Regions from separate parts of the Paraburkholderia sp. BR10954 genome, predicted to be linked through region 3. Evidence: riboswitches for the same ligand, from Rfam matches in the RefSeq annotation. Region 3 holds a riboswitch; each other region holds the start of a gene.
What was found. A riboswitch is a leader RNA that binds a small molecule or an ion and turns the genes downstream of it on or off. The one in region 3 is predicted to bind cobalamin.

Region 1 (3,269 bases), on a different contig from region 3:
TGGCTGGTCGTCCTCTCAGACCAGCTACAGATCGTCGGCTTGGTAGGCCTTTACCCCACCAACTACCTAATCTGCCATCGGCCGCCCCTTGAGCGCGAGGTCCCGAAAGATCCCCCGCTTTCCTCCGCAGAGCGTATGCGGTATTAATCCGGCTTTCGCCGGGCTATCCCCCACTCCAGGACACGTTCCGATGTATTACTCACCCGTTCGCCACTCGCCACCAGACCGAAGTCCGTGCTGCCGTTCGACTTGCATGTGTAAGGCATGCCGCCAGCGTTCAATCTGAGCCAGGATCAAACTCTTCAGTTCAAACCTGTTACTGTTTTCGGGCTCTTTCGAACCCGGTCGCTCACTCAACGTACTGACGATGATCAATCCGTCTTTCGACAGATAAACCTTCCTCTAATACTGTGTGAGGCTTCTGATACTTGTGCCTTGCAGCAGATCCATACGGATCCACCGCCGCATTCCGCATCAAGCGCCCACACTTATCGGCTGTTAGTTTTTAAAGATCGATCCGCCCAACCCGCAGCACCTGAACCACCACCCGGCACCGCTTCGTTTGCGTCGCTGCGTCTGCAGCAGAGAAGCGAGATTATGGAGAGCGGTCCGCGCCGCGTCAATACCCTTCTCACAAATTATTTTAAAAAGTTGAAGAGCTTAAAAATTGAGCAGCGCCGCGTACAACTTGAATTAGTTAGGCGTCCAATTGGATTCCCCTAGGCGCCGCGTCGAGTGGAGTTGCGAAAAGCCGTTAAGCAGCTTTTCCACAGAAAATGTTCGCAAGGCTGTGGATAACCGCTCCACAACCGCGCCAAGTACTTGATCCAAAACCATTCTCGCGCGTTGCGCGCGAAGCGTCGCCGCTTGCGCGGCCACGCGTCACCGTCCTATTCAGGCGGACTTCATCGTCACCCGCGCATTCGTACGCATAAAAGCACTGCGCTCGACCATCGCGCCGAACAACAGCCCGATCGTCGTCCACATGACCACCTGCATGCCGATCGCCGCGACGCGGAACTTCCACAGCAGCACGGCCGGGAACGTGGCCGGCACTTCATTGATGACCGGCATCGACAGTTGTACGGCCGCGATGATCACGACGAATACGAGCCCCGCGACGATCGAGCCGTTCCATGCACCCAGCTTCGCCGCCGCGCGGCGCCGCACCTTCAGTGAAAACACCATCGTCGCGAGCGAAATCGCGATCATCAGAAAGAACAGGCCCGTGCGCGCGCCGATCGTGTCCGGATCACCGACCGACGGCGGATTGGCCGGATACTTGATATTCGGCACGACCACGATGGCGATGAACGCGCCAAGCGCGAGCCACGCGGACAGCGCGCGCACGCTCAACGAACCCGCGCGTCCATACGCATAAGCAAACACCAGCGAGAACAGACCGCCGAATGCCGCGCCATACGTGACCACGCCAGTCAGCAGGCCGAGGCCAGCCTGCGTCTCACGGCTCACGATTTCGGGCTCGGGCGCCTCGCCGCGCGCGGCGGCCGCTTTCTCTTCGAATGAAATCGCCTGATCGACCTGTGGTTCACCGACGATTCGCGCGAACGCGAACGTGAGCAAGCCCGCGACGATGCCCGCGAGCATCCCGCGCACCAACAATTTACCTACCATGTTGAACTCCGTTAGTGGCAGGGAAAGCCAAGCAGATGGCGGCCGTCGTGCACGAACTCATGCACGTACATGCCAGGCACGAGCGACGTCGCACCCTGTTCCGCACCAACGAAGTAAAGCGCGAACAACAGCAGCAAGCCGCCGAACACGACCCACGGCAGCAGTTCACGCAAGGGAATGGGAGTGGGCTGGACCGCCGGTTGCGCGGCGCGATCGAAAACAGCTTTGGTCATGATGGACATCTCCTGGGGTAACGCGCCCCGATAGTCGATTGCAGAGGAATGGTGCGAAGCTCAGGTCTGGCTTTCGGCTCTTGTGGATTGCAAGGCCGATTACAGTGGCGCGACCGCGCCGGGCTCTCACCGGCTTCCGTGCTTCGCAGTGTCGGTATTCTACGCGCTAAACTGCGGCTTCCGCGACGGCGAGGGCTACGCCGCAACGCGCAACGCACGCCGCGAGCCCGTCAAGCCACGCAGGCAAGTGCGAATGAGGCGCTAACGCAAAGAATGGATACGCGACTATTACTGGTGAGCCATGCGGCAACGGCCGCGCAGCGCGCGGGCCGCTTCCCCGCCGACGATCCGCTCGACGCGCGCGGCCGCGCCGAAGCCGAAGCGGCGCGCGCCCGTCTCGCGCTTCCGGCCGACGCCACCGTATTCACCAGCCCCGCCGCCAGCGCCCGCGAAACGGTCGCCGCGCTCGGTCTGAGCGCCACGCCTGCCGACGCATTGGCGGATATCGACTATGGCAAATGGCGCGGCCAGCGCCTCGCGGACATTGCCGACGAAGCCCCCCGCGAACTCGCCGCCTGGACGCGCGAGCCCGACGCAGCACCGCCCGGGGGTGAATCGTTCGATCGAGTCGTGCGGCGGGTCGGAGAGTGGCTCGACGCGCAACAGGCAGACGTACGCTCATGCAACGCGGTCAACGAAGCAGGCTTCGCGGCCTCTGCACACGGTCGAACCATCGTCGCGATCACCCACGCAACGCTTCTGCGAGCGGCAATCGTGCATGCCCTCGGCGCATCGCCAACCGTGTTCTGTCGCATCGAGATCACGCCGCTGTCGGTCGTCGATTTGCGCCACTCGCGACGCGGCTGGTCATGGTGGCCGGCCGCCACCGCCTGAACGGAACCGCCGCTTACCTGCCCGATACCACGAGCCGCAAGCGGTTCGCCCCCTCGGGAGTCAGCGTGATTTCGGTGCGTCGATCCTTCGCGCCGAGATAAAAGTGCTGACGTCCCGGCGAATTCTGATCGTGCGTTGCATCGGGCAGGCACGACGCGATGTCGGCCGCGACCGCTTCCAATGCATCCCCGTTCGAGCCCGCCGCCTGATGCGGTGTCCAAGTGCACCGGAAACTACGATGCGCGGCTGAACATTGCGCGTCGTCGCCATAGGGTTGCGCGACGCCTTTGCCGTCGTCGGGCGTCAGCGAGGTGAAGCCGTCCGGCGCCGCGGCGACGATCCGTTTGAGCGCGCCGCAAGGTCTGGGGCTGTCGTCGGCGGATGCGCCGACCGGCAGCAGCGCAACGAGCGATGCCGCGGTAAGCGTGATAGCGGAGAGTCGATAGGTTTTCATGTTGCGCGTGAAGCTTCCAGAGGGCTGCTGAAAAAAGCTCGCAGCGAGCCACC
Region 2 (3,269 bases), on a different contig from region 3:
CGACCTGCATCACGTCGCGCATGAAGTTGCGCGCCTGATAATTGCGCACGCCGGTCCACGGCAAGGTGCGATGCGGTGCGTTGGCGAGGTCGTCGATGCTTGCTTCGTCCGGTTCGGACTTCATCAGCCAGTAGCGCATGAATCGGAGTGAGCGTGTGAGATTGAACGAGGCGCCAACAACAGGCGCGTGCGGAAAGCCCCTGAAACAGGCACTCAAACAAAAGAACGACGACCAAAGAAAAACGGCATCGAACCGAAGTCCGATGCCGTTCCAGATAAGGTCCCCGCCTTAGCCGCTAGGCCGGCATCCTGAACCGAGGGTTCAGAATTGGTCGCAGTTAGCAACACTTCGGGTACATCAGACAGAGTGACGCGCACACCCGTGCTACAAATTTCCGCAACCGTGCACATGGCATTGGTTCAAGGAATATATGACCTTGGCGAACCAGGCAGGGAAGCTAAACGATGAAGCTACAACACAAACAGTTGAACAGGTGACCGGTTCGAAACCGGCCCGCTATTGAGTCAACTACTGCTTACTGCATGCTGTACTGCTCGATCACAGTACCTAGTTGTTCGTTCATTTGCTGCATTGTACGCCGGATTTCTTCAGCAGGAAATGCTTCTCCGTGTCGCACGCTGCTTTGCAGCTTAAGCAGTTCCGATGCCAGCGAGAGCGCCGCCATCACCGCGATGCGATCGGTGCCGCGCACGTTGCTGCCGCTGCGGATTTTCTTCATCTCGGCATCGACGCGCGCGACCGCCTCGAGCAGCGCGCCTTCCGTTTCAGGCGAACAGGCGAGACGGTAGGGTACTTCGAGAATCGATACTTCGATCTGCTTGGTGGTCATGCGCTTTCTCCGTGTCGGCTCACGTCGCCTTCCGCTTCCTCGTGTTCGGGCTGGGCGGATTCGAGCAGATCGAGCTGGTTATCCGGTTCGCTGCTTGCGCGTGCGCGCGGCAATTTTTCGAGAATCGCATTCAGGCGCACCTGAGCGTCGTCGATCTTGGCGGACAGCGCGTCGCGTTCAGCTTGCAGTGCGTCTCGCTCGGCACGCAATTGCGCGAGTTCGGTGTGCGTGGCTTGTACTTCGGCACGCGTTTGCGCGAGCTGCTCTTCGAGCGCGATCCGCGCTTCGTTGTGGCGCTGGCTGATCGCAATCAGCTTGCCGATGTTCTGGGAGAGTGATTCGAGTTCGGTGAGCATGTGCTGCGTCCTCTAAAGACATCGCATTTTAGCGCGGAATATTACAGGTTCCGACAATTGTCTCGTTTCGAGACGTAACAGCATCGCTTCGTGCAGGTACGTTGCGACTCGTGTCGTCGACCATAAGATCAAAGACCGGCAATCCATCGGACAATAACCTGCATTCGACAGAACGGATCGCGCTCCGGTTGGCCTTTCTTGACGCCCCGCGAAGCCGCTCCTACACTTCCCGCACTCTGGTGCCCGCGCGCGCTTTTCGGCGCGCGCAGTTAAACGGGAAGCAGGGCGCGCGCGGTGCCAAACCGGATGCGCGAACCTGCGCTGCCCCCGCAACGGTAAGCGACCGCATGTGATGTGCTCATGCAGGTCGGTCCTTGTCGCACGGTTGGAAGTTCAATCTGCGAGTGTGCCACTGCGCGTCACGCGTGGGAAGGCGGGATCGATGTGTCGTAGCCCGGATACCGGCCAGAAAAGAGGGACGTCCCCCGCGAAAACGTTAAACATGGGGGGACGCCTCGTGACGCGTCGGCCTGCGGGGAAGCAGGCCGCGCATGCCATCCACAGGAATGTCATCCCATGTTGTCCCCCATCGCCCGCGCGACGCTGCTCGCGTTCGCGAGCCTGCCGCTCGTCGCGCATGCGCAAAGCGCCGAGCCTGTGCCTTCATCGTCCGCTGCGGATGCAAGCACCGCGAACGCCCCAAACCTTGCCGATGCGGCCAATCCCGCTTCCGCCGATGCATCGGGCAACGTGCTGTCGCCGATCGTCGTGACCGCACTACGCGGAGCGCAAGCGTTGCGCGACGCGATCCCGCAGACCACGCAGTTCGATCAGCAGGACATAGCCGACACGACCGCGACCGATCTGCCCGGCCTGCTGCGACTCGCGCCCGGCGCGCAAATCTCGCGCACGGGTGGCCCCGGTTCGACCACGAGCCTCTTTCTGCGCGGCGCGTCGTCGACGCAATCGCTGCTGCTGATCGACGGCGTGCGCGTCGATTCGGTGAGTCTCGGCTCCGCTCAGCTCGCACAGATTCCGCTCGACCAGGTCGATCACGTCGAAGTCGTGAACGGCAACGTGTCGGCGTTGTACGGCTCGGGCGCGATCGGCGGCGTCGTGCAGGTGTTCACGAAAGACGGCGGCGATCATCCACCGCGCTTCAATTTTTCGGTCGGCTACGGCAGCTATCACACGCAGACGCAAACGGCCGGCGTGAACGGCGCGCTCGACGAGGACGGCCGCACGACCTTCAACATCTCGCTCGCGCGCACGAAGAGCGACGGCTTTTCGTCGCTCGATCCGCTCGAGGCGCCGGGCGCGAATCCGAACGCCAACGGCAATCTGAACGAGAGCATCAGCGCGTCGCTGCGCCACAAGTTCACCGACAAGTGGGATGCGGGCATCAGCTACTTCCAGTCGAACAACAACAACAGCTACGACAATGCGTACGGCGTGCCAACCGATCTGAACAACCTCTATAGCAAGGTGCGTCAGGTATCGGTGTTTGCGAACGGCAAGCTGACCGACTGGTGGACCACCCACTTCACGCTCGCCGAGGGCGACGACCGCAGCGTATCGAACACCAATGGCATCTACAACGGCCGCTTCGATACCGACAATCGCCAGTACACGTGGCAGAACGATTTCGCGCTCGCAGCGAACCAGAAGCTGCAATTCGGCTACGAGCATCTCGACCAGACTCTCGACTCCGACACGTTCGCCGCGCCCGACCGTCACGTCGATTCGGTCTTCGCCGGCTACAGCGCACGCTTCGGCCGCAACCAGATTCAGGCGAACGTACGCCGCGACCAGTACTCCGATTTCGGCGGAGCGAACAGTTACTATCTCGGCTACGGTTTCGACATCACGTCGCACTGGAAGGTAACCGCAAGCTATTCCGATGCATTCCGCGCGCCGAGCTTCGACGATCTGTACTATCCGATCAGCGGCAACCCGTCGATCCAACCCGAGCGCAGTCACTCGGTCGAAGCCGGTTTGCAGTACGCGACCGACGCGCTCGGCGTGATGCGTCTGAACGCATTCCAGACGCGCTATACGAATC
Region 3 (3,269 bases):
TGAACAGCGCGGGGCACGCTGCGGAGCGAGTCCCCTTGGGGGGCGCCCCGAAGGAAGTCCCCGTGGGGGGTGCGGACATCGTTCAGAACTCCACGCCGCGCTGCGCCTTCACACCCTGCTCGCGATACGGATGCTTGATCGCGCGCATTTCGGTGACGAGGTCGGCGGCTTCGATCAGCGCGTCGGGCGCATGGCGCCCGGTCACGACGACGTGCAGCATCGGCGCTCGCGCATTGATCACGGCGAGCACTTCGTCGAGCGGCAGGTACTCGTACTTCAGCACGGTGTTCAGCTCGTCGAGGATCACCATCTGGTAGTCGCCGCTTTCGATCATCCGCCGCGCTTCGTTCCAGCCCTTGCGCGCGGTCGCCATGTCGGCTTCGCGGTTCTGCGTGTTCCACGTATAGCCGTCGCCCATCGTGACGAAATCGCATTGCGCGATCGCGCCGAGGAAATCGCGCTCCGACGTATGCAGCGCGCCCTTGATGAACTGCACGACACCCAGCCGCATGCCGTGGCCGAGCACCCGCACGGCCATGCCGAACGCGGCTGTGCTCTTGCCCTTGCCGGTGCCGGTGTTGACGATCAGCAGGCCTTTTTCGACGGTCGCGCTGGCCTGTTTCTTTTCGTGGCCTTCGCGGCGGCGCTCGGTCATGCGTTGATGCGATTCGGGATCGGTTTTCATCGGAGGTCCTGGTCTTGAGGGGCGGGATGGAAGGGCGCTACGTCGCCGGGTGCGCAGTCGCTCGCCGCCGCAATCGCGACGGTAATGCCGGCGTGCGTGGTCTTGCGTACGACCAGACGGGCGTTTTTCGCGATTGTCGCGCAGACCGACGCTGCTGCCGCCAGTAGCGCACACGGTTCGCACACACCGTCGACACCAAGATGCGCGCGCGCGGCCGCCGACGGCGACGCGACCGGTGCGGCGGTGATCTGCTCGCGGCTGAACAGTTGCAGCGGTAGTTGATGGCGCGAACAGAATTCGAGCAGACCTGCTTCGTTGGCTTTGGCGTCGATCGTCGCGATGGTGTGGATCTGCTCGAAGGCATTCGAACCGAGTGCTGCGCGCACGGCGGCTTCGATGTCAGCCGCATCGCTGTGCAAGCGGCAACCTACGCCGACGCTCAGCGTTTTAATCGCGCTCGCAGCTTGTTCGTGAGCGACTCGGCCGTCGCGTTTGGCCGCATCACGCGCAAGCGCGAACGAGGCCACGCCGCCGATCACGACGATCGCCGGCGAGCCGAGCCCCGCGCGCACGACCGCCTCGGCAAACTCGCGCAGCGGCGCGAGCACGTGACGCTGCTCGGGCCGCGTCGCCGATTCGATCGCCGCGCAGGGCGTATCGGCGGACATGCCGGCCGCGAGCAACGCGCCGACGATTTCGCCGAGCCGCCGCATGCCCATATAGATCACGAGCGTCATGCGCGTCGCGGCGAGCGCGGCCCAGTCCGGCTCGCCACCGCCGGCGCCGTGGCCGGTGACGAACACGACGCCCTGCGCGTAATCGCGATGCGTGACCGGGATGCCGAGCGTCGCGGGCGCGGCGATGCCGGCCGTGATGCCGTTGATCACGTCGACTTCGATACCCGCCGCCTGCAGCGCCTGCAATTCTTCGCCGCCGCGGCCGAACACGAACGGATCACCGCCTTTGAGCCGCGCCACGCTGCGTCCCGCGCGCAGATGCCCGAGCATTTGCGCGACGATCTCCGCTTGCGGCGTTGACGGATGGCCGCCGCGTTTGCCGACGTACACGACTTGCGCGTTGGCGCTTGCAAACTGCAGTACGTCGGGATTGACCAGATCGTCGACCAGCACGACATCGGCCTGGGCGAGCGCACGAGTGGCCTTCAGGGTCATCAGTTCGACGTCGCCGGGACCGGCGCCGATCAGCCAGGCGCGCGTCATCGCGGCGTGCATGGCGCATGCCATGCGGAGATGGGGGGAGAGAAGCGGCGTGCGACGGTGCACGCAGCGGTGAATATGGATGTCATGCGGTACAGCGAATCGGGGTGCGGTCACTCGTGCGGTTCGCGGCGGATTCTTCAGAGAGAACGCCACGACACACGCGATGCCACGTTTCTACGCCTTCACATCCGTTCCCCGCGGATTCCGGCGGCCGGCGGCGCAACCTGATGCACGGATGCATGCGGCGCCGCCTCCGCGTCTGGCCGGTATCCGGGCTGGCGGCCTCACGCGCTTCGCCTTCCCGTGCCGGTTGCGAATCTGCGGATTCGCGGGACAGTGGCATCAAAAAACGCATGCGCGGCACGGTGGAATCGAAGGCGATTCGAATCGCGCGCCGCAGGTCGCTTACCGTTGCGGGGACAGCACAGGTTGAACGCGCGACGCGCTGCCTGTTTCCCGTTTAACTGCACATGCGAGCGCATGTGCGGGCACCAAACGCGCGCATACGATAGCACATGACGCCTTGCCAGATAAGCCTCGGCGGCGCTTTCCGGCGCTCTGCGTTCCTTGACTGCGCATGCCCGGGGGCCTACACTCGCACGCACTTTGGGTGCTCGCGTGCGCGTTCGTGCGCATGCAGTTAAACGGGAAACAGGGAGCCATCTGCGCTAGAGCGGCTAACCTGTGCTGTCCCCGCAACGGTAAGCGAAAAGCGGTTCCGGCTTGATAGCCGGGCGCCGCGGTGCCGGCTTCGATGTCCTCGCGCAAGGTCGCGTCGACATATCACCACTGGACGAGAAACCACTCGTCCGGGAAGGGGGAGCGGCGCTTTCGCCAGCCCGGATACCGGCCCGAAGAAGCAGAACGACCGCCGCGGGGATGCGGCGGCGCGTTCATGACCTCAGTTCCGCTTTCTGTATTTCCGTTGTCGCGGCAATGCCGTCGTTCGTCCCCGTGTCTAGTGATCGCTGGTACTGTTGCGCGTGCTTCATTCGCTCCATTCGCCAGCCGATGCCGACCGATGCGCGGAACTTGCGGCAGACCGATGCAACGCAAAGGGATGGACCTCACGATGCAAACTCAATTGCGCAAGATTCCCGTCACGATCGTTACCGGCTTTCTCGGCAGTGGCAAAACTACGTTGCTGCGGCACATCCTTCAGCATGCGGGCGGCAAGCGCATCGCGGTGATCGTCAACGAGTTCGGCGAACTCGGCATCGACGGCGAAATCCTCAAGGGCTGCGGCATCGGTTGCGATGAAAACGGCGTCGAGACCGAAGGACAATTGTATGAACTCGCGAACGGTTGTCTGTGCTGCACCGTGCAGGAAGAGTTTTTCCCGGTGATGGAAAAGCTCGCAGAGC

Region 1: it holds a riboswitch for cobalamin, as region 3 does, so the genes downstream of both, AB4Y34_RS05060 (CbtB-domain containing protein) here and cobA (uroporphyrinogen-III C-methyltransferase) in region 3, are expected to answer to the same signal.
Region 2: it holds a riboswitch for cobalamin, as region 3 does, so the genes downstream of both, AB4Y34_RS32065 (TonB-dependent receptor) here and cobA (uroporphyrinogen-III C-methyltransferase) in region 3, are expected to answer to the same signal.

What each region holds. Positions count from the first base shown of each region.
Region 1 covers NZ_JBFRCK010000003.1:2-3,270, forward strand. Annotated here, with positions in the region: partial or broken rRNA gene AB4Y34_RS05050 (16S ribosomal RNA) at 1-309, opposite strand, end outside; gene AB4Y34_RS05055 (CbtA family protein) at 895-1,635, opposite strand; gene AB4Y34_RS05060 (CbtB-domain containing protein) at 1,647-1,868, opposite strand; cobalamin riboswitch at 1,909-2,064, opposite strand; gene AB4Y34_RS05065 (histidine phosphatase family protein) at 2,142-2,762, shown strand; gene AB4Y34_RS05070 (hypothetical protein) at 2,776-3,216, opposite strand.
Region 2 covers NZ_JBFRCK010000032.1:5,316-8,584, reverse strand. Annotated here, with positions in the region: gene AB4Y34_RS32085 (EVE domain-containing protein) at 1-139, opposite strand, end outside; RNA gene ssrS (6S RNA) at 278-459, opposite strand; gene AB4Y34_RS32075 (cell division protein ZapA) at 537-851, opposite strand; gene AB4Y34_RS32070 (ATPase) at 848-1,207, opposite strand; cobalamin riboswitch at 1,428-1,692, shown strand; gene AB4Y34_RS32065 (TonB-dependent receptor) at 1,784-3,269, shown strand, end outside.
Region 3 covers NZ_JBFRCK010000034.1:8,095-11,363, reverse strand. Annotated here, with positions in the region: gene AB4Y34_RS32970 (cobyrinate a,c-diamide synthase) at 1-79, opposite strand, end outside; gene cobO (cob(I)yrinic acid a,c-diamide adenosyltransferase) at 83-685, opposite strand; gene AB4Y34_RS32960 (cobalamin biosynthesis protein) at 682-1,128, opposite strand; partial or broken gene cobA (uroporphyrinogen-III C-methyltransferase) at 1,180-1,905, opposite strand; cobalamin riboswitch at 2,149-2,416, opposite strand; cobalamin riboswitch at 2,497-2,775, shown strand; gene cobW (cobalamin biosynthesis protein CobW) at 2,978-3,269, shown strand, end outside.